Regions from separate parts of the Enterobacter sp. SM3 genome, predicted to be linked through region 2. Evidence: riboswitches for the same ligand, from Rfam matches in the RefSeq annotation. Region 2 holds a riboswitch; the other holds the start of a gene.
The links. A riboswitch is a leader RNA that binds a small molecule or an ion and turns the genes downstream of it on or off. The one in region 2 is predicted to bind cobalamin.
Positions count from the first base shown of each region.

Region 1: linked by a shared signal. The riboswitch ahead of GVO84_RS07840 (cobyrinate a,c-diamide synthase) and the one ahead of btuB (TonB-dependent vitamin B12 receptor BtuB) in region 2 are both predicted to bind cobalamin.

Region 1 covers NZ_CP099971.1:1,692,611-1,702,072, forward strand. The annotation lists gene cobD (threonine-phosphate decarboxylase CobD) at 1-1,009, shown strand, start outside; gene GVO84_RS07830 (precorrin-2 dehydrogenase/sirohydrochlorin ferrochelatase family protein) at 1,014-1,661, shown strand; gene GVO84_RS07835 (L-threonine kinase) at 1,653-2,519, opposite strand; cobalamin riboswitch at 2,964-3,138, shown strand; gene GVO84_RS07840 (cobyrinate a,c-diamide synthase) at 3,236-4,615, shown strand; gene cbiB (adenosylcobinamide-phosphate synthase CbiB) at 4,612-5,571, shown strand; gene GVO84_RS07850 (cobalt-precorrin-8 methylmutase) at 5,584-6,216, shown strand; gene cbiD (cobalt-precorrin-5B (C(1))-methyltransferase CbiD) at 6,213-7,352, shown strand; gene GVO84_RS07860 (cobalt-precorrin-7 (C(5))-methyltransferase) at 7,346-7,951, shown strand; gene GVO84_RS07865 (decarboxylating cobalt-precorrin-6B (C(15))-methyltransferase) at 7,941-8,510, shown strand; gene GVO84_RS07870 (cobalt-precorrin-4 methyltransferase) at 8,503-9,276, shown strand; gene cbiG (cobalt-precorrin 5A hydrolase) at 9,257-9,462, shown strand, end outside.
Region 2 covers NZ_CP099971.1:4,678,613-4,688,074, reverse strand. The annotation lists gene sthA (Si-specific NAD(P)(+) transhydrogenase) at 1-564, opposite strand, end outside; gene fabR (HTH-type transcriptional repressor FabR) at 761-1,399, shown strand; gene GVO84_RS22045 (YijD family membrane protein) at 1,409-1,768, shown strand; gene trmA (tRNA (uridine(54)-C5)-methyltransferase TrmA) at 1,859-2,959, opposite strand; cobalamin riboswitch at 3,064-3,238, shown strand; gene btuB (TonB-dependent vitamin B12 receptor BtuB) at 3,305-5,158, shown strand; gene murI (glutamate racemase) at 5,103-5,954, shown strand; rRNA gene GVO84_RS22025 (16S ribosomal RNA) at 6,336-7,876, shown strand; tRNA gene GVO84_RS22020 (tRNA-Ile) at 7,947-8,023, shown strand; tRNA gene GVO84_RS22015 (tRNA-Ala) at 8,062-8,137, shown strand; rRNA gene GVO84_RS22010 (23S ribosomal RNA) at 8,319-9,462, shown strand, end outside.

The DNA of each region.
Region 1 (9,462 bases), 1.9 Mb from region 2:
GCTGTTGGACTTTAGCGCGAACATCAATCCGCTAGGGCTGCCCGAGCGCGTCAGGTCGCTCATTGTGTCCCATCTGGATATCATCATGCAGTACCCGGACGTTGAGTACCGCCATCTTCATCAGGCGCTGGCCAGCGCCTGCCGGTGTGACTATGACCAGACGATTGCCGGGAATGGCGAAACGGAGCTGATCTATGGCCTGGTGCGAACGCTTGCCCCTCGCCGGGCGATGCTGCTGGTGCCGGGCTTCGCTGAATATCGCCGGGCATTACAGCAGCAGGGTTGCGAGATAATCGACTATGCGCTGAGTGAGCAGAGCGGGTTCCAGGTGGATGCTTCCATACTGGACGCCGTTCGCGCGCGCAGGCCCGATTGCCTGTTCATCGCGACGCCAAACAACCCTACCGGACTCATGCCTGATGCCGATCTTCTCGACCGGTTGGCCTCGCTGTGCGAAGCGCTGCAGATTGCGCTGATTGTGGATGAAGCGTTCATCGATTTTCTGCCGCAGGGCTCCACGCTGGCACCGCGGCTGGCGAAGTCACGCTATCTTTACCTGCTGCGTTCCCTGACCAAGTTTTTTGCTATTCCCGGGCTGCGCCTTGGGTATCTGCTGAGCGGAAATACGCAAACTATTCGCCAGCTGAAACGCACCCGCGAGCCCTGGTCCGTGAATGCCTTCTCGGCGCTGGTGGGGCAACATTTGCTGTTGGATGAAGACTATATTGCGCGCAGCCACGCCTTTATCGCCCGGGAGCGTGATGTCCTGTGGCAGGCGATGACGCGCTTTTCCTCGCTGGCGGTCTGGAAGCCGCAGGCCAACTTTATTTTCTTCCGCTGCCTGCGTCAGGGTTTCGACCTGAAGGCGGCGCTGCTCGGCCATCACATCCTCATCCGCCACTGCGAAAACTATCCCGGGCTCGATCGCGACTACTACCGGATTGCCGTGCGTACCGAAGCGGAGAACCGCCGGTTTATTGACGCGCTGACTCACGTTTTACAAGGCTAAGGCGATGGACTATTTCCCAATTTTTTGCAACCTGAAGGGGAAACGCTGCCTGCTCGTCGGTGGCGGGCAGGTGGCGACGCATAAGGCAAAGGGGCTGCTGGCCGCCGGAGCGGTGCTGCGCCTGGTTGCGCCCACCCTGACGCCGGAACTCGCCAGCCTGCACGCGAGCGGTGACATCGAGTGGTTTCCGGAGACGTTTTCGCCGCGGTTTCTCCAGTCATGCTGGCTGGTCATTGCCGCGACCAGCGATCGGCAGGTGAACCGTCAGGTCGCAGGGGCCGCCAGCGCGGAGCGTATCTTTTGCAATGTCACTGACGACCCCTCTGCTGCCACCTTTATCTCACCGGCCGTTATCGACCGTTCGCCGGTCATTATTGCGCTGAGCTGCGGAGGCAACGCGCCGGTATACAGCACGATCCTCAAAGCGCATGTCGCAGACCATCTTCCTGCGGGCATGCGGGAAAGCGTGCGGCTGGCGGGGGCGCTTCGTGAAAGGATTAATGGCGCATGCGGTGACCGGGAGCGCAAGCGTGCATTTTGGGACGCGTTCTTCCGGCATGTGCCGCTGCAGCAGGCTCTAGCGCAGGAGCACGAGCAGGAGGTCAAGCAGCAGGTCGAGTGGCTCATTCAGCACAGGCTGCTGTCAGAGTAGCGTCACGCCGCCTTTTACCATCCGCAGCAGGTGTTGTTGAGGCCAGTGGCGGGTGAGCTGTTTTTTCGCCAGCAGCCATATCACATAGTCGACATCGTCTTTACTTCTGTCCAGCATCAGCCCCACCACGCTGCCGCTGTGCGCTACGTTCACCCCGTAAATACCGCACTCCTCTACCAGTGCGAGCAGTGCGTCAAAATCTGGTTTGGGCAACAGCCTCTGGCTGGCGATGGCGCTGAGGGTTGCCGCTTCGCCCAGTCGGTAAGGGTTTTGCGTGATACAGGACTCCTGGATTTTTTCCCACGCGCGTTTCAGCGCTGGCGCACCGGCCTGTAGCCCCGCCTGACGCGGAATGCGGTGGTAGTCTGCCGTGCGCAGCGTTTGCGGACTTTCGAGAACAAGCAGGTCGAGATCGGGCTGGGCGTCGCAGGCAATCTGCGTGGACGCGTCGTTATGATCGAAAAGGGTCAACTGGCGAAACACGGTACTGTCGGTGGGTTCGAGCGAAACGCAGAGCGCTGCCAGCGTGCTTTCGTCGAGCTGACGCCCCAGATGACGGGCGGTGGCGACGGCGGTGGCGGCAATATCTGCGGTGCTGCTGGCCATCCCTTTGGCAACCGGGATGGTCGAGTGCACGTCAATGCGGATATCCTGGCTTAGCTGTGCCGGGTAGTGCCAGTGCTGAAGTAACCGCTCGACCATCGCGCGCGACAGCGGGCGTTCATCCGCCACGGGTGAGCCGTGGCTCACCTCAACGGTGCTGTACCATTCGACAGGGCAGGAGACCAGCTTCTCACTGCCCAATATCCAGCCCTGGATAAGCTCACCGCACGACGCGGGGCATTGCGCAACAGCCACCTTTTCACCTTTCTGGTCAGAAATTTCTGGAGCATAGTGTCATGAGGATATTCCGCTTACCTTGATATACCGCAAATTATAGCCTCCATATTATTCTGCGATCCTGCTGAACGCGTAATGCATCAATTAAATCACACGAACATACGTTGAATAGCAATATTATGTTGTTGCCGGGCTTTAATATCCTGATGAATTTTGATCATGATAAAATGAAAAAATATCAAGTGGTGCAATAACTTGTCGTAGCGCAATAAATATTGAGATTTTAATCGTAATTATCTTTGCTTTTTATTTTTTGTGATAAAACGTTGAGTTATCGAGAAGGACGTCAATTATTCTGGCGCCACGTTTTACTCAGCATAGTTTTCATTTGCGGTTAAGTATTTGCCTAAGGTGAATTGAAACGCCGTAAATAGCATTGCTGTGTTGAGAACGTACTCTTTCTCATAATGTAAGCCGACAGGTTTGCCACATTTGTGGCAGGGAAGGGGGTGACAATCCCCCGCAGCCCCCGCTGCTGTGATGCTGACGACCCCGTAATGACCACTGATCGCGAGATTGGGAAGGACGGGCGAGGAGGACGCTAAGCCAGAAGACCTGCCTGTCGGGCACGTTCAACAACTTCGGTGGGAAGTGGGTTGTACTGATGCATACAGTCGAAAGACTGGGACAACGTGTATCTATACCTCCCTACCACCCTGGACAGGATCGGGGTCATGGCGGCAATGCAGCACGCGTTTGTTCTGGCAGGTACCGGAAGCGGTTGTGGTAAAACCACGGTGACGCTGGGCCTGTTGAGTCTGCTAAAACAGCGTGGGCTACGCGTCCAGCCGTACAAAGTGGGCCCTGACTATCTTGACACCGGCTGGCATACCAACATCAGCGGTACCGCCTCCCGCAACCTCGACAGCTTTATGCTTCCTGAACCGATACTCAACGCGCTGTTTTGCGAGCATATGCAGCAGGCGGATATCGCGGTTATTGAAGGCGTGATGGGGCTGTATGACGGCTACGGCACCGATCCGAACTATTGCAGCACCGCCGCGATGGCAAAACAGCTGGGCTGTCCGGTGATTCTGCTGGTGGACGGCAAGGCGGTTTCTACGTCGATTGCCGCGACCGTAATGGGCTTTCAGCGATTCGATCCCACCCTCAATATTGCCGGGGTGATTGTCAATCGCGTCAACAGCGAGTCGCATTATCAGCTGCTCAAAACGGCCATTGAGCACTACTGCGCGGTACCCGTCCTGGGCTATGTGCCGCACGTTGAGGGCGTCGGTTTGCCCGAGCGCCATCTGGGGTTGGTCACCGCGCGGGAGTCGGTCTCGGACCCGCAGACCTGGCAAAATTTTGCCGCCATTCTCGAACGTACGCTGGATATCGGGCAACTTCTCGCGCTCAGCCAGATGGCGTCGCTGCCGCAGGGCACCTGGCCCGCGCTTCCTGACGGGGACGCCGGACTCGGGTTAACGCTTGCGATGGCCGATGACGAGGCCTTCAACTTCTATTACCCGGATAACATCACGCTGCTCGAACGTACCGGGGTCCACATTATTCGCTTTAGCCCGCTGCGCGATAGCCGTTTACCTGACTGCCAGATGGTCTGGCTCGGGGGCGGTTACCCGGAGCTGCACGCAGCACGGATTGCGGAAAACACCGCGATGCTCGCCAGCCTGCGGGAGGCGCACCGGCGCGGCGTGGCGATCTACGCCGAGTGTGGTGGGCTGATGTACCTCGGCAGCACGCTGGAGGATAGCGAAGGGGTTACCCACCGGATGGCCAATATTATCCCCGGCCACAGCAGGATGGGTAAACGGTTGACCCGTTTTGGCTACTGTGAGGCGCAGGCGCGCCAGCCCACGCTGCTGGCCGATAGCGGGGAGGTGCTGCGTGGGCATGAATTTCACTATTCCGACTTCACCCCGCAAACCCCTGCGGTGCTGGCGTGCCGCAAAGTGCGCGATGGCGTGACGATGCAGGAATGGGCGGGTGGCTGGCAGGTTGGCAACACGTTCGCGAGTTACCTGCACCTCCACTTTGCCCAACGGCCCCTGATGCTCAGCCGCTGGCTTACCGCGGCGAGGGGAGCGTTATGACCCTGCTGGCATGGTGCGTCGCGTGGCTGCTCGATGTCATCATCGGCGACCCGCAACGCTGGCCGCATCCGGTGCGCTGGATAGGCAACCTGATCAATACGGCACAGCGGGGTATTCGCCGCTGCTGTCATAGCGACGCGGCGTTACGCGTTGGCGGCGGCGTCATGTGGCTGGCGGTAGTGGGGCTGACCTGGGGCATGGCCTGGGGCGTGCTGGCGCTCGGACGGTGGGTTCATCCCTGGCTGGGCTGGGCGATTGAGGTGTGGATGATGTTTACCGTGCTGGCCGGGCGCAGCCTGGCCAACGCCGCGCGGGACGTTGAACGCCCTCTGCGGGCGGGCGACCTTGATGAAAGCCGCGAAAAGCTCTCATGGATAGTGGGGCGCGATACCTCTCAGCTTCAGCCGGAACAGATCAACCGGGCGGTGGTGGAGACCGTCGCGGAGAACACGGTCGACGGCGTTATCGCTCCGCTGTTCTTCCTCCTGCTGGGCGGTGCGCCGCTGGCGATGGCCTATAAGGCGGTGAATACCCTCGACTCAATGGTGGGCTACAAGCACGAAAAATACCGCGCAATCGGCATGGTCAGCGCCCGTATGGATGACGTGGCGAACGCAATCCCCGCGCGCCTGAGCTGGCTCTTGCTGAGCGCTGCGGCGTGGCTATGCCGCGAGTATCCCTCCCGCGCGCTGCGCGTCGGCTGGCGCGACCGCTACAACCACAGTAGCCCCAACTGCGCGTGGGCTGAAGCGACGGTTGCCGGTGCGCTGGGCATCCGGCTTGGCGGACCCAACACCTATTTTGGCCAGCGCGTGGAAAAGCCGTGGATCGGCGACGCGCTGCGCCCGATTGCGGTAGACGACATTTCCCGAACCATTCGACTGATGTGGGTTTCCTCCACCCTGGCGCTGGCGCTGTTTATGGCAGCACGCTGGCTGATGGCTGGCGCGGCCTGAGGACAAAAGACAATGCAATACATCCAGCAACCCCAGGCGATTGAAGCCAAAAGTTTCGACATCATTGGCGAAATCATTCGCGAAACGCGGCCAGAGTACCGGTTCGCCAGCCCGCTGCATGAGGCGATCGTCAAGCGGGTGATCCATACCACCGCAGATTTCGACTGGCTGGATATTCTCTGGTTTTCAGATGACGCGCTGGAGCAGCTTTGCGCGGCGCTCCGTCGCCCGTCCGTTATCTATACCGATACCACGATGGCGCTCTCCGGGATCAACAAAACGCTGCTGGCCACGTTCGGGGGCGAATGCCGCTGCTATATCAGCGACCCGCGGGTAGTGGCCCAGGCAAAAGCCCAGGGAATCACCCGCTCGATGGCGGCCGTTGATATCGCGGTGACGGAAGAGAGCGAGAAGATCTTCGTCTTTGGCAACGCGCCCACGGCGCTGTTTCGCCTGCTTGAGCATGACGTTGCCGTCCGCGGCGTGGTGGGCGTTCCGGTGGGGTTTGTGGGGGCGGCGGAATCGAAAGAGGCGCTGACGCACAGCCATCTGCCCGCGATTGCGGCACTCGGGCGCAAAGGCGGCAGCAATGTGGCGGCGGCGATTGTGAACGCCATGCTCTACTACCTGCAGGGGGCGCGATGAGCGAGTCCACCTTTGACGCCCCGGTATGGCATAACGGGAAGGCATTACGTAAAGGCTACACCACCGGTTCCTGCGCGACCGCGGCGGCGAAAGTCGCCGCGCTGATGGTGCTGCGCCAGCACCTCATTCATCAGGTTTCCATTGTGACACCCTCCGGCGTCACGCTGTGTCTGAACGTGGAATCGCCGCACATCGAAGGGCAGCAGGCGATGGCGGCCATCCGCAAAGACGGCGGTGATGACGTCGACGCCACCCACGGCATGCTGATTTTCGCCCGCGTGACGCTCAACGACAGCGGCGAGATCACGCTGGCGGGCGGCGAGGGCGTGGGGACCGTGACGCGCAAAGGCATTGGCCTGCCCATCGGCAGCGCGGCGATCAACCGCACGCCGCGTCACACCATTGAGTCCGCCGTGCGCGAGGCGATTGGCCCGACGCGCGGGGCCGACGTCGAAATCTTCGCGCCTGAAGGTGAAGAGCGGGCGCAGAAAACCTACAACTCACGCCTCGGCATCCTGGGTGGTATTTCAATCATCGGCACCACCGGGATTGTCACGCCGATGTCAGAGGAGAGCTGGAAACGCTCGCTTTCTCTGGAGCTGGAGATTAAACGCGCGGCCGGGCTGGAGCGGGTCGTGCTGGTGCCGGGCAATCATGGTGAACGCTTTGTGCGCGAGCAGATGGGCATCGATGAAGATGTCGTGGTCACCATGAGCAACTTTGTCGGCTACATGATCGAAGAGGCGGTGCGGCTGGGGTTTCGCCAGATAGTACTGATCGGCCATCCCGGCAAGCTCATCAAAATTGCCGCCGGGATTTTCCACACCCACAGCCATATCGCCGATGCGCGCATGGAAACGCTGGTGGCGCATCTGGCGCTGCTCGGCGCGCCGCTGGAATTACTCACCGTCGTCAGCGAGTGCGATACCACCGAAGCGGCGATGGAGCACATCGAAATCTATGGTTTTCAGACGCTTTACAGCCACCTCGCCGAACGGATCTGCCTGCGCGTAATGCAGAGGCTGCGCTTTACCAAAAATCCGCCGACCTGCGACGCCATTCTGTTTTCCTTTGATAACCAGGTGCTGGGCAGCAACCGCCCGGTCGAGGCGATTGCCCGGGAGCTGCAATGTTAACGGTCGTGGGCATGGGGCCTGCGGGATTGCGCCTGATGACGCCCGCTGCGCGTGAAGCCATCGAACGCGCCGATGCGCTGGTCGGCGGAAAACGTCATCTGCTGCAGTTCCCGGGGTTTTGCGGCGAGACGTTTGTCCTGAGCGCCAACATTCCGGAGCTGCTGGCCTGGGTTGAGGCGCGTCAGGAGAAAAAGGTGGTGATTGTGGCCTCCGGCGATCCGCTCTTTTACGGCATCGGAACGCGGATGGTGGCGCATTTCGGTATTGCGCGCGTGCGCATTATTCCCGGCATCAGCGCGGTGCAGTACCTGTGCGCGCAGGCGGGTATTGATATGAATGAGATGTGGCTCACCAGCAGCCATGGCCGCAGCGTGAATGTGGACGAGCTGGCACGGCATCGCAAAGTGGCGATGGTCACCGACAGCCGGTGCGGGCCGAAAGAGATTGCCGCGCAGCTGGCGGCACGCGGTAAGGGCCATCGCTGGATGGTGATTGGTGAAAACCTGGCGATGGAAAACGAACGGATCCACTGGCTGCCCGTCAGTGAGGTCTGTGCCGACTATGAGATGAATGCGGTGGTGATCCTCGATGAAAGATGAACTGTTTCTGCGCGGCGAAACGGTGCCGATGACCAAAGAGGCGGTACGCGCGCTGGCCCTCACGAAGCTCGAGCTGCACCGCGCCAGCCACCTGATTGACGTCGGCGCGGGGACCGGGAGCGTGTCGATAGAGGCGGCGCTGCTGTTTCCCTCGCTGCGGGTGACGGCCATTGAGCGTAACCCTGCGGCTCTGCAGCTGCTTGCGGAAAATCGCCAGCATTTTGCCTGTCGCAATATCGCGATTTTGCCCGGCGTTGCGCCGTTGCCGGTGGCGGATAAGGCCGATGCGGTATTCATGGGCGGCAGCGGCGGCCATCTGACCTCGCTTATTGACTGGTCCCTGCGCCAGCTACATCCGGGGGGACGTCTGGTGATGACGTTTATCCTGCAGGAAAACCTCCATACCGCGCTGGCCCATCTGCAGCAGGTCGGCGTCCAGGACATTGATTGCCTGCAAATGCAGGTCTCCGCGCTGACCCCGCTCGGCAGCGGCCACTATTTCAAACCGAATAATCCCGTTTTTGTTATCGCCTGTCAGAAGGAAAAACACCATGTCTGAGACGTTTGATTCCCGTTGCGTGTGGTTTGTAGGAGCAGGTCCCGGCGACCGTGAGCTCATCACGCTCAAGGGCTACCGGCTGCTGCAGCAGGCGCAGGTGGTTATCTATGCCGGTTCGCTTATCAACACCGAACTGCTGGCGTATTGCCCGCAGGGGGCCGAATGCCACGACAGCGCGGAACTCCATTTAGAACAGATAATCGACCTGATGGCGGCGGGCGTGAAGGCCGGAAAAACGGTGGTACGTTTGCAGACCGGGGATGTCTCGCTCTACGGCTCCGTCCGCGAGCAGGGCGAAGAGCTGACCAAACGCGGCATCGCCTGGCAGGTGGTGCCCGGCGTCAGCGCCTTCCTCGGCGCCGCGGCGGAGCTTGGAGTGGAATACACCGTGCCTGAAGTCTCACAGAGCCTGATTATTACCCGCCTCGAAGGCCGTACGCCGGTGCCGGAGCGGGAACAGCTGGAGTCATTTGCCAGCCATCAGACCTCCATGGCGATTTATCTCTCGGTCCAGCGTATTCACCGGGTGGCGGAACGCCTGATTGAGGGCGGTTATCCGGCCACCACGCCCGTTGCCGTCATTTATAAAGCGACCTGGCCGGAAAGCCACACCGTACGCGGCACGCTGGCGGATATCGCCGACAAAGTCCGCGAGGCGGGGATCCGCAAAACGGCGCTCATTCTGGTCGGGAAGTTCCTCGGCGAGGAGTATCACTACTCAAAACTCTATGCCGCGGATTTTAGCCATGAATACCGTAAAGCCTGAGTCCATCGCGCTGTTTTGCCTGACGCCGGGCGGCGTGCGGCTGGCGAAGCGCCTGGCGGCGATGCTGCCGGTCACCTGCTTTACCAGCGAGCGCCTGCAGGAAGAGGGCTTTGTCTCCTTCGACGGCGGCTTTGCCGCGGCGGTTCGCGAGGCGTTCAGGCACTATTCGGCGCTGGTTTTTATCGG
Region 2 (9,462 bases):
GCCAATGACCCCTGCGCCATAGATAATGACGTGGCGGGGTTCATGGTGCAGGCTCAGAATCGAGTCGCTGTCGTAGACGCGCGGGTGCGAGAAGTCCACGTCGGCGGGATGGTACGGGCGTGAACCGCAGGCAATCACAAATTTTTCAGCCGTGATGGTTTCGACCGAACCGTCGTGGCATTCGAGTGCCAGGGTGTGTTCATCCACAAAATGCGCGTTGCCCTGTAAAATTTCACAGTGGTTACGCTCATAAAACCCCTGACGCATGCGTGTCTGCTGGTTAATAACGGTATCCGCGTGATTCAGGATGTCAGCAAAAGATGAACGAAGAAGTCGGGAGTGGTCGCTGTAGAGAGGGTTCTGGTTAAATTCGATAATGCGGCTAACGGCGTGGCGGAGGGCTTTCGAAGGGATGGTGCCCCAGTGGGTGCAACCGCCGCCGACATTATGGTAGCGCTCGATGACCGCTACTCTGGCTCCCTGTTTCACCAGACCCATAGCAGCACCTTCGCCGCCGGGGCCGGAACCAATAACTATTGCGTCGTAATCGTAGGAATGTGGCATGGCAAGGCTTACCTGTTCTTATACATAAAAGCAACAGAATCATAACATCATTGCCAGAGTAACCCAATTATCGTTGTGCTTTTTTCCGGCAGTGGAGCACAAACCGCACGTAAACAATCATTCACAAAGCCAGGCAAACAGATTAATTTTATTCTCTGGTATAGTGCCATCAGGCCTTTGGAAGGATTCAACTATCGTGATGGGCGTAAGAGCACAACAAAAAGAGAAAACCCGGCGTTCGCTGGTGGAAGCCGCATTCAGTCAACTGAGTGCTGAGCGGAGTTTTGCCAGTTTGAGCCTGCGCGAAGTCGCACGCGAGGCCGGGATTGCGCCAACGTCCTTCTATCGTCACTTCCGTGATGTGGATGAACTGGGCCTGACCATGGTCGACGAGAGCGGCCTGATGCTGCGCCAGTTGATGCGCCAGGCGCGTCAGCGTATCGCCAAAGGGGGCAGCGTGATCCGCACCTCCGTATCAACCTTTATGGAATTTATCGGCAATAACCCCAACGCGTTTCGTCTTCTTCTGCGCGAGCGTTCGGGCACATCGGCGGCGTTTCGTGCCGCCGTCGCGCGTGAAATTCAGCACTTCATCGCGGAACTTGCCGACTATCTTGAACTCGAAAACCATATGCCGCGTGCGTTTACTGAAGCACAGGCTGAGGCGATGGTGACGATTGTTTTCAGCGCGGGTGCCGAAGCGCTGGATGTCAGCATTGAACAACGCAAGCAGCTCGAAGAGCGACTGGTATTGCAGCTCAGGATGATCTCCAAAGGCGCGTACTACTGGTATCGCCGTGAACAAGAGAAACTGGCACATCAAACCGAAGAGTGAAGGTGAGTAATGAAACAGTCAGGTCAGGATAAAGGGACGCTGTTGCTGGCATTGATCGCTGGCTTATCCATTAATGGTACGTTTGCCGCTATTTTTAGCTCAATCGTGCCGTTTTCGATTTTCCCGCTTATTGCGCTGGTGCTGACGGTTTACTGCCTGCATCAACGTTACCTGAACCGCACCATGCCGGTGGGGTTACCGGGGCTGGCAGCTGCCTGCTTTATTCTGGGCGTATTGCTGTATAGCACCGTGGTTCGCGCGGAATATCCGGATATCGGCTCTAACTTCTTCCCTGCGGTACTGTCTGTGGCGCTGGTGTTCTGGATTGGCTCGCGCATGCGTAGCCGTAAGAGCCAGTTACCAGAGTAAAGGGTTTTGTCATTGTAGGCCGGATAAGCGAAGCGCCATCCGGCTTTTTTGGCAGGTGGCGCTTCGCTTACCTGCCCTACAAGGCCCACATTACTTCGCCGTGAGCAGTACGCCGCACTCCATATGATGCGTATACGGGAACTGATCGAACAGCGCCAGACGTTCAACCTTGTGCGTCTGGCTCAGTGTTTCGAGGTTCTTGCACAGCGTCTCCGGGTTACAGGAGATGTACAAAATGCGCGGGTACGCCTGCACCATCTTCTCGGTTTCGCTGTCCAGGCCACTGCGCGGCGGGTCGACAAAAATCGTCTCACACTGGTAGCTCTTCAGATCGATTCCTTCCAGGCGGTTAAACTGGCGTACGCCGTTCATGGCCTGCGTGAACTCTTCTGCGGCCATACGAACGATCTGCACGTTGTCGATATGGTTGGCGGCAATGTTGTACTGCGCGGCGGCCACCGACGGCTTGGCGATTTCCGTTGCCAGCACGCGATCGAAGTTACGCGCCAGCGCCAGCGAGAAGTTGCCGTTACCGCAGTAGAGCTCAAGCAGATCGCCCGTTGACCCTTCCGTCGCCTTCAGCGCCCACTCCAGCATCTGCACGTTCATCGCAGCGTTCGGCTGGGTGAAGCTGTTCTCGACCTGACGATACACCATCTCTTTACCTGCCACCGGCAGGCGCTCGTCGATGTAGTCCTGATCCAGCATGATTTTGGTTTTGGTCGCCCGGCCAATCAGGTGAACGTTGATGTTCTGCGCACGTAGCCCATCGCGCAGCGCTTCCGCCTGCTCGCGCCACTCATCGTTCAAGGCTTTGTGATACAGCAGAGAGACAATCGCCTGATTGCTTTGCGTGGTCAGGTAGTCAATCTGGAACAGCTTGTTACGCAGTACCGGATTGTTGCGCACGCCGTCCATTATCAGCGTCATTAATTGGTTAATGAGCTCGCTCGCCGCCGGAAAGCTGTCCACGCGGATACGGGACTTCGTCTGCTGATCGAAAATGATGTGGTACAGGTCGTCGCCGTCGTGCCAGATGCGGAACTCGGCGCGCATGCGGTAGTGGCTGACAGGAGAGCGGAACACCTCGGGAACGGGCGCGTTGAAAGGCGTCATCATACTTTGCAGGCGGACGACTTTCTCTGCCAGCTGCGCGTCGTACTGTTCTGTCGGGAGGTGTTCTGGGGTCATGATGCGTCCTGAGTGATAAAGAATTACGCGGGGATTGTAGGCATTGTTCAGGGGATGTCCAGATTTAATGGCCAATAGCTGTCTGGACATCTATACGTGTCTAATTGTAGCATTCTGTTTCCGGTCTCCTGAGAGTGAAAAGGGAATCCAGTGTAAATCTGGAGCTGACGCGCAGCGGTAAAGTCTGGCGGGATGAGCGTTGTAGACACTGTGAAAATGGGAAGTCTTCATCCTTATATGCCACCTAGCCCGAAGACCTGCCGGGATCACGTCGCATTTGGTTTCATCATCGCGTGCTATCGATGAGGCCTGCGGCATCCTTCTTATATTGTGGATGCTTTAACAATGATTAAAAAAGTATCGCTGTTGACGGCGTTGTCCGTCACGGCATTTTCGGGCTGGGCGCAGGATAGCGCCGACTCGTTGGTGGTGACGGCAAATCGTTTTGAACAACCGGCAAAAACTGTTCTGGCGCCGACGTCCGTCGTAACGCGTGAAGATATTGAACGCTGGCAGGCAAAGAGCGTGGTGGAAATCATGTCGCGTCTGCCTGGCGTGGATATCGCGCAAAGCGGTGGAATGGGCTCGAACTCTTCAACTTTTATTCGCGGAACGGAATCTCGCCATGTGCTGGTGCTGATTGACGGTATTCCTTTGAATAACGCCGGGATCAGCAACGTTCCCGATCTGAGCCAAATCCCGACCTCGCTGATTCAGCGTATTGAGTACATCCGTGGCCCGCGTTCGGCCCTGTATGGCTCCGACGCGATTGGTGGCGTGATTAACATCATCACCGGACGTGACAAGCCGGGTGCAGAGATCTCAGCGGGTGTCGGCTCTAAGGGTTATCAGACCTATGACGGCGCTTTCCAGCAGGTATTGGATAAAACCAAAATCACCATGGCGGGTAACTACACCTATACCCGTGGTTTTGACATCGCCGCAAAAGATGCGCCGCGCCAGCCTGACCGCGATGGCTTTATGAGTAAATCGCTGTACGGCTCCGTGGAACAGCAGATTACCGACAGCGTGAGCGGCTTCTTCCGTGGCTTTGGTTACGACAACCGCACCGCGTATGACGGTTACGATCACTACGACGCCAACTTTATGGTGGATGGACGACCTGATACTCGCCAGCTCTACAGCCAGAACTGGGATACCGGTCTGCGTTACAACCAGGGAATTTTCCAGTCACAGCTGGTGGCGGGTTACGGTCGCAGTAAAGATCAGAACTATGATCCGAAGAAAGGGCGTTACGCTGATTCCGCCACCATGGATGATGTGAAGCAGTACACCACCCAATGGCTCAACACTGTGGAAGTCGGTCACGGCAACATTGGTGCAGGTCTGGACTGGCAAAAGCAGAAGACGCAGGCCGGAACGGGCTACCTGGATAAAGGCTACGAGCAACGCAATACCGGTGTGTTTGTTTCGGCGATGCAGCAGTTCAGCAGCGTGACGCTGGAGGCGGCGGCGCGTAATGACGACAACTCCAACTTTGGTAACCATGGAACATGGCAAACCAGCGCCGCGTGGGAGTTTGTGGATGGCTATCGCGTGATTGCCTCCTACGGTACCGCTTTTAAAGCACCGACCATGAGCCAGATCCACAGCGCTTCTTACGGCAATCCGGATCTTAAACCGGAGGAGAGTAAGCAGTGGGAAGGGGGCTTTGAAGGCCTGACGGGACCGGTCAACTGGCGTATCACCGGTTATCGCAATGATATCGATAATCTTATTAGCAGCGATCCGCATACGTATCGTTACTACAACGTTGACGAAGCACGTATTAAAGGTGTGGAAGCGACGGCACAGTTCGATACTGGCCCGGTCGGACATCAGATTTCCTATGATTATGTCGACCCGCGTAATGCAAAAACCAATGAAGTACTGGCCCGCCGTTCTAAGCAGCAGGTTAAGTACCAGCTTGACTGGCAGGTATGGGATCTCGACTGGAACCTTGCCTACCGTTATCTGGGCACACGCTATGATGTCGCGATTGATCCAGACACCTATTCGTCAGAACGCGTGAAAATGGGCGGTGTCAGTCTCTGGGATGTCGCAGTTTCGTATCCTGTCACCTCACATCTCACAGTTCGTGGTAAAATAGCCAACCTGTTCGATAAAGATTACGAGACAGTTTATGGCTACCAAACTGCAGGACGGGAATACACCTTGTCTGGCAGCTACACCTTCTAATCCGCGTCCCACCGTGCTGGTGTTTGATTCCGGCGTCGGTGGGCTTTCGGTCTATGATGAGATTCGGCATCTTCTGCCGGATCTCCATTACATCTATGCCTTCGATAACGTCGCTTTCCCGTATGGGGAAAAGAGCGAAGATTTTATTGTTGAGCGCGTGGTTGAAATCGTCACTGCGGTACAAAAGCGCTATCCCCTTGCGCTGGCCGTCATCGCCTGTAATACGGCGAGCACCGTTTCTCTTCCCGCCCTGCGTGAAAAATTCCCGTTCCCGGTTGTGGGCGTCGTTCCTGCAATAAAGCCTGCCGCGCGTCTGACGGCGAACGGCATTGTGGGTTTGCTGGCAACGCGAGGTACGGTAAAGCGTCCTTATACCCGCGAGCTGATCGACCGTTTTGCCAACGAATGCCAGATTGCGATGCTGGGTTCGGCTGAGCTGGTGGAGATGGCTGAAGCGAAGCTGCATGGAAAGGCGGTATCACTCGACGAGCTCCGTCGTATTCTTCGTCCGTGGCTGCGGATGCCCGAACCCCCGGATACCGTTGTGCTGGGCTGCACCCACTTCCCGCTATTACAGGAAGAGCTGTTAGAGGTGTTACCGGAAGGAACGCGCCTGGTGGATTCCGGTGCGGCTATCGCCCGTCGTACGGCCTGGCTGCTGGAGCACGAAGCACCCGATGCGAAATCTACCGATGCGAATATCGCGTTTTGTATGGCCATCACGAAAGAGACTGAGCAACTTTTACCCGTTTTACGCCGTTATGGCTTTGAAACGCTCGAAAAACTGTCGCTGTAGCACGGTTTTGAGCAAAAAAGAGACGGTTGAAAGTTTTTTTTAAAAGAGGGGTTGTCAACGTCTGAGAACTCCCTATAATGCGCCTCCACTGACACGGAACAACGGCTTACAGGCCGCCGGGTTAGCGGCGTTCAGAGATGAACGCCAGCAGAGAAAAGCGAAAATAATCACTTGACTCTGAATGAGGAAAACGTAATATACGGGACCTCGCAACGGTGAGCGAAAGCCGCGTTGCACTGCTCTTTAACAATTTATCAGACAATCTGTGTGGGCACTCAAAGTGACATGGATTCTTAATGTCTTCGGACAATAAATGAATACCAAGTCTCTGAGTGAACATACGTAATTCATTACGAAGTTTAATTCACGAGCATCAAACTTAAATTGAAGAGTTTGATCATGGCTCAGATTGAACGCTGGCGGCAGGCCTAACACATGCAAGTCGAGCGGTAGCACAGGGAGCTTGCTCTCCGGGTGACGAGCGGCGGACGGGTGAGTAATGTCTGGGAAACTGCCTGATGGAGGGGGATAACTACTGGAAACGGTAGCTAATACCGCATAATGTCGCAAGACCAAAGAGGGGGACCTTCGGGCCTCTTGCCATCAGATGTGCCCAGATGGGATTAGCTAGTAGGTGGGGTAACGGCTCACCTAGGCGACGATCCCTAGCTGGTCTGAGAGGATGACCAGCCACACTGGAACTGAGACACGGTCCAGACTCCTACGGGAGGCAGCAGTGGGGAATATTGCACAATGGGCGCAAGCCTGATGCAGCCATGCCGCGTGTATGAAGAAGGCCTTCGGGTTGTAAAGTACTTTCAGCGGGGAGGAAGGCGATAAGGTTAATAACCTTGTCGATTGACGTTACCCGCAGAAGAAGCACCGGCTAACTCCGTGCCAGCAGCCGCGGTAATACGGAGGGTGCAAGCGTTAATCGGAATTACTGGGCGTAAAGCGCACGCAGGCGGTCTGTCAAGTCGGATGTGAAATCCCCGGGCTCAACCTGGGAACTGCATTCGAAACTGGCAGGCTAGAGTCTTGTAGAGGGGGGTAGAATTCCAGGTGTAGCGGTGAAATGCGTAGAGATCTGGAGGAATACCGGTGGCGAAGGCGGCCCCCTGGACAAAGACTGACGCTCAGGTGCGAAAGCGTGGGGAGCAAACAGGATTAGATACCCTGGTAGTCCACGCCGTAAACGATGTCGACTTGGAGGTTGTGCCCTTGAGGCGTGGCTTCCGGAGCTAACGCGTTAAGTCGACCGCCTGGGGAGTACGGCCGCAAGGTTAAAACTCAAATGAATTGACGGGGGCCCGCACAAGCGGTGGAGCATGTGGTTTAATTCGATGCAACGCGAAGAACCTTACCTACTCTTGACATCCAGAGAACTTTCCAGAGATGGATTGGTGCCTTCGGGAACTCTGAGACAGGTGCTGCATGGCTGTCGTCAGCTCGTGTTGTGAAATGTTGGGTTAAGTCCCGCAACGAGCGCAACCCTTATCCTTTGTTGCCAGCGGTTCGGCCGGGAACTCAAAGGAGACTGCCAGTGATAAACTGGAGGAAGGTGGGGATGACGTCAAGTCATCATGGCCCTTACGAGTAGGGCTACACACGTGCTACAATGGCGCATACAAAGAGAAGCGACCTCGCGAGAGCAAGCGGACCTCATAAAGTGCGTCGTAGTCCGGATTGGAGTCTGCAACTCGACTCCATGAAGTCGGAATCGCTAGTAATCGTAGATCAGAATGCTACGGTGAATACGTTCCCGGGCCTTGTACACACCGCCCGTCACACCATGGGAGTGGGTTGCAAAAGAAGTAGGTAGCTTAACCTTCGGGAGGGCGCTTACCACTTTGTGATTCATGACTGGGGTGAAGTCGTAACAAGGTAACCGTAGGGGAACCTGCGGTTGGATCACCTCCTTACCTTAAAGAACCTGCCTTTGCAGTGCTCACACAGATTGTCTGATGAAAAACAGCAGTAAAAAACCTCTACAGGCTTGTAGCTCAGGTGGTTAGAGCGCACCCCTGATAAGGGTGAGGTCGGTGGTTCAAGTCCACTCAGGCCTACCAAATTTGCGAAGCAAATTTGAAGAGGTTAGCAAAACGATGGGGCTATAGCTCAGCTGGGAGAGCGCCTGCTTTGCACGCAGGAGGTCTGCGGTTCGATCCCGCATAGCTCCACCATCTTTTACTGCGAACACAAGAAAACTTCAGAGTGAACCTGAAAAGGTGCACTGCGAAGTTTTGCTCTTTAAAAATCTGGATCAAGCTGAAAATTGAAACGACACATCTTTAATGGTGTGTTCGAGTCTCTCAAATTTTCGCAATTTGATGATGAATCGAAAGAAACATCTTCGGGTTGTGAGGTTAAGCGACTAAGCGTACACGGTGGATGCCCTGGCAGTCAGAGGCGATGAAGGACGTGCTAATCTGCGAAAAGCGCCGGCGAGGTGATATGAACCTTTGACCCGGCGATGTCCGAATGGGGAAACCCAGTGTGTTCCGACACACTATCGTTAACTGAATACATAGGTTAACGAGGCGAACCGGGGGAACTGAAACATCTAAGTACCCCGAGGAAAAGAAATCAACCGAGATTCCCCCAGTAGCGGCGAGCGAACGGGGAGCAGCCCAGAGTCTGAATCAGCTTGTGTGTTAGTGGAAGCGTCTGGAAAGTCGCACGGTACAGGGTGACAGTCCCGTACACGAAAATGCACAGGTTGTGAACTCGAAGAGTAGGGCGGGACACGTGGTATCCTGTCTGAATATGGGGGGACCATCCTCCAAGGCTAAATACTCCTGACTGACCGATAGTGAACCAGTACCGTGAGGGAAAGGCGAAAAGAACCCCGGCGAGGGGAGTGAAAAAGAACCTGAAACCGTGTACGTACAAGCAGTGGGAGCACCTTCGTGGTGTGACTGCGTACCTTTTGTATAATGGGTCAGCGACTTATATTCTGTAGCAAGGTTAACCGTATAGGGGAGCCGAAGGGAAACCGAGTCTTAACTGGGCGTTAAGTTGCAGGGTATAGACCCGAAACCCGGTGATCTAGCCATGGGCAGGTTGAAGGTTGGGTAACACTAACTGGAGGACCGAACCGACTAATGTTGAAAAATTAGCGGATGACTTGTGGCTGGGGGTGAAAGGCCAATCAAACCGGGAGATAGCTGGTTCTCCCCGAAAGCTATTTAGGTAGCGCCTCGTGAACTCATCTTCGGGGGTAGAGCACTGTTTCGGCTAGGGGGCCATCCCGGCTTACCAACCCGATGCAAACTACGAATACCGAAGAATGTTATCACGGGAGACACACGGCGGGTGCTAACGTCCGTCGTGAAGAGGGAAACAACCCAGACCGCCAGCTAAGGTCCCAAAGTCATGGTTAAGTGGGAAACGATGTGGGAAGGCACAGACAGCCAGGATGTTGGCTTAGAAGCAGCCATCATTTAAAGAAAGCGTAATAGCTCACTGGTCGAGTCGGCCTGCGCGGAAGATGTAACGGGGCTAAACC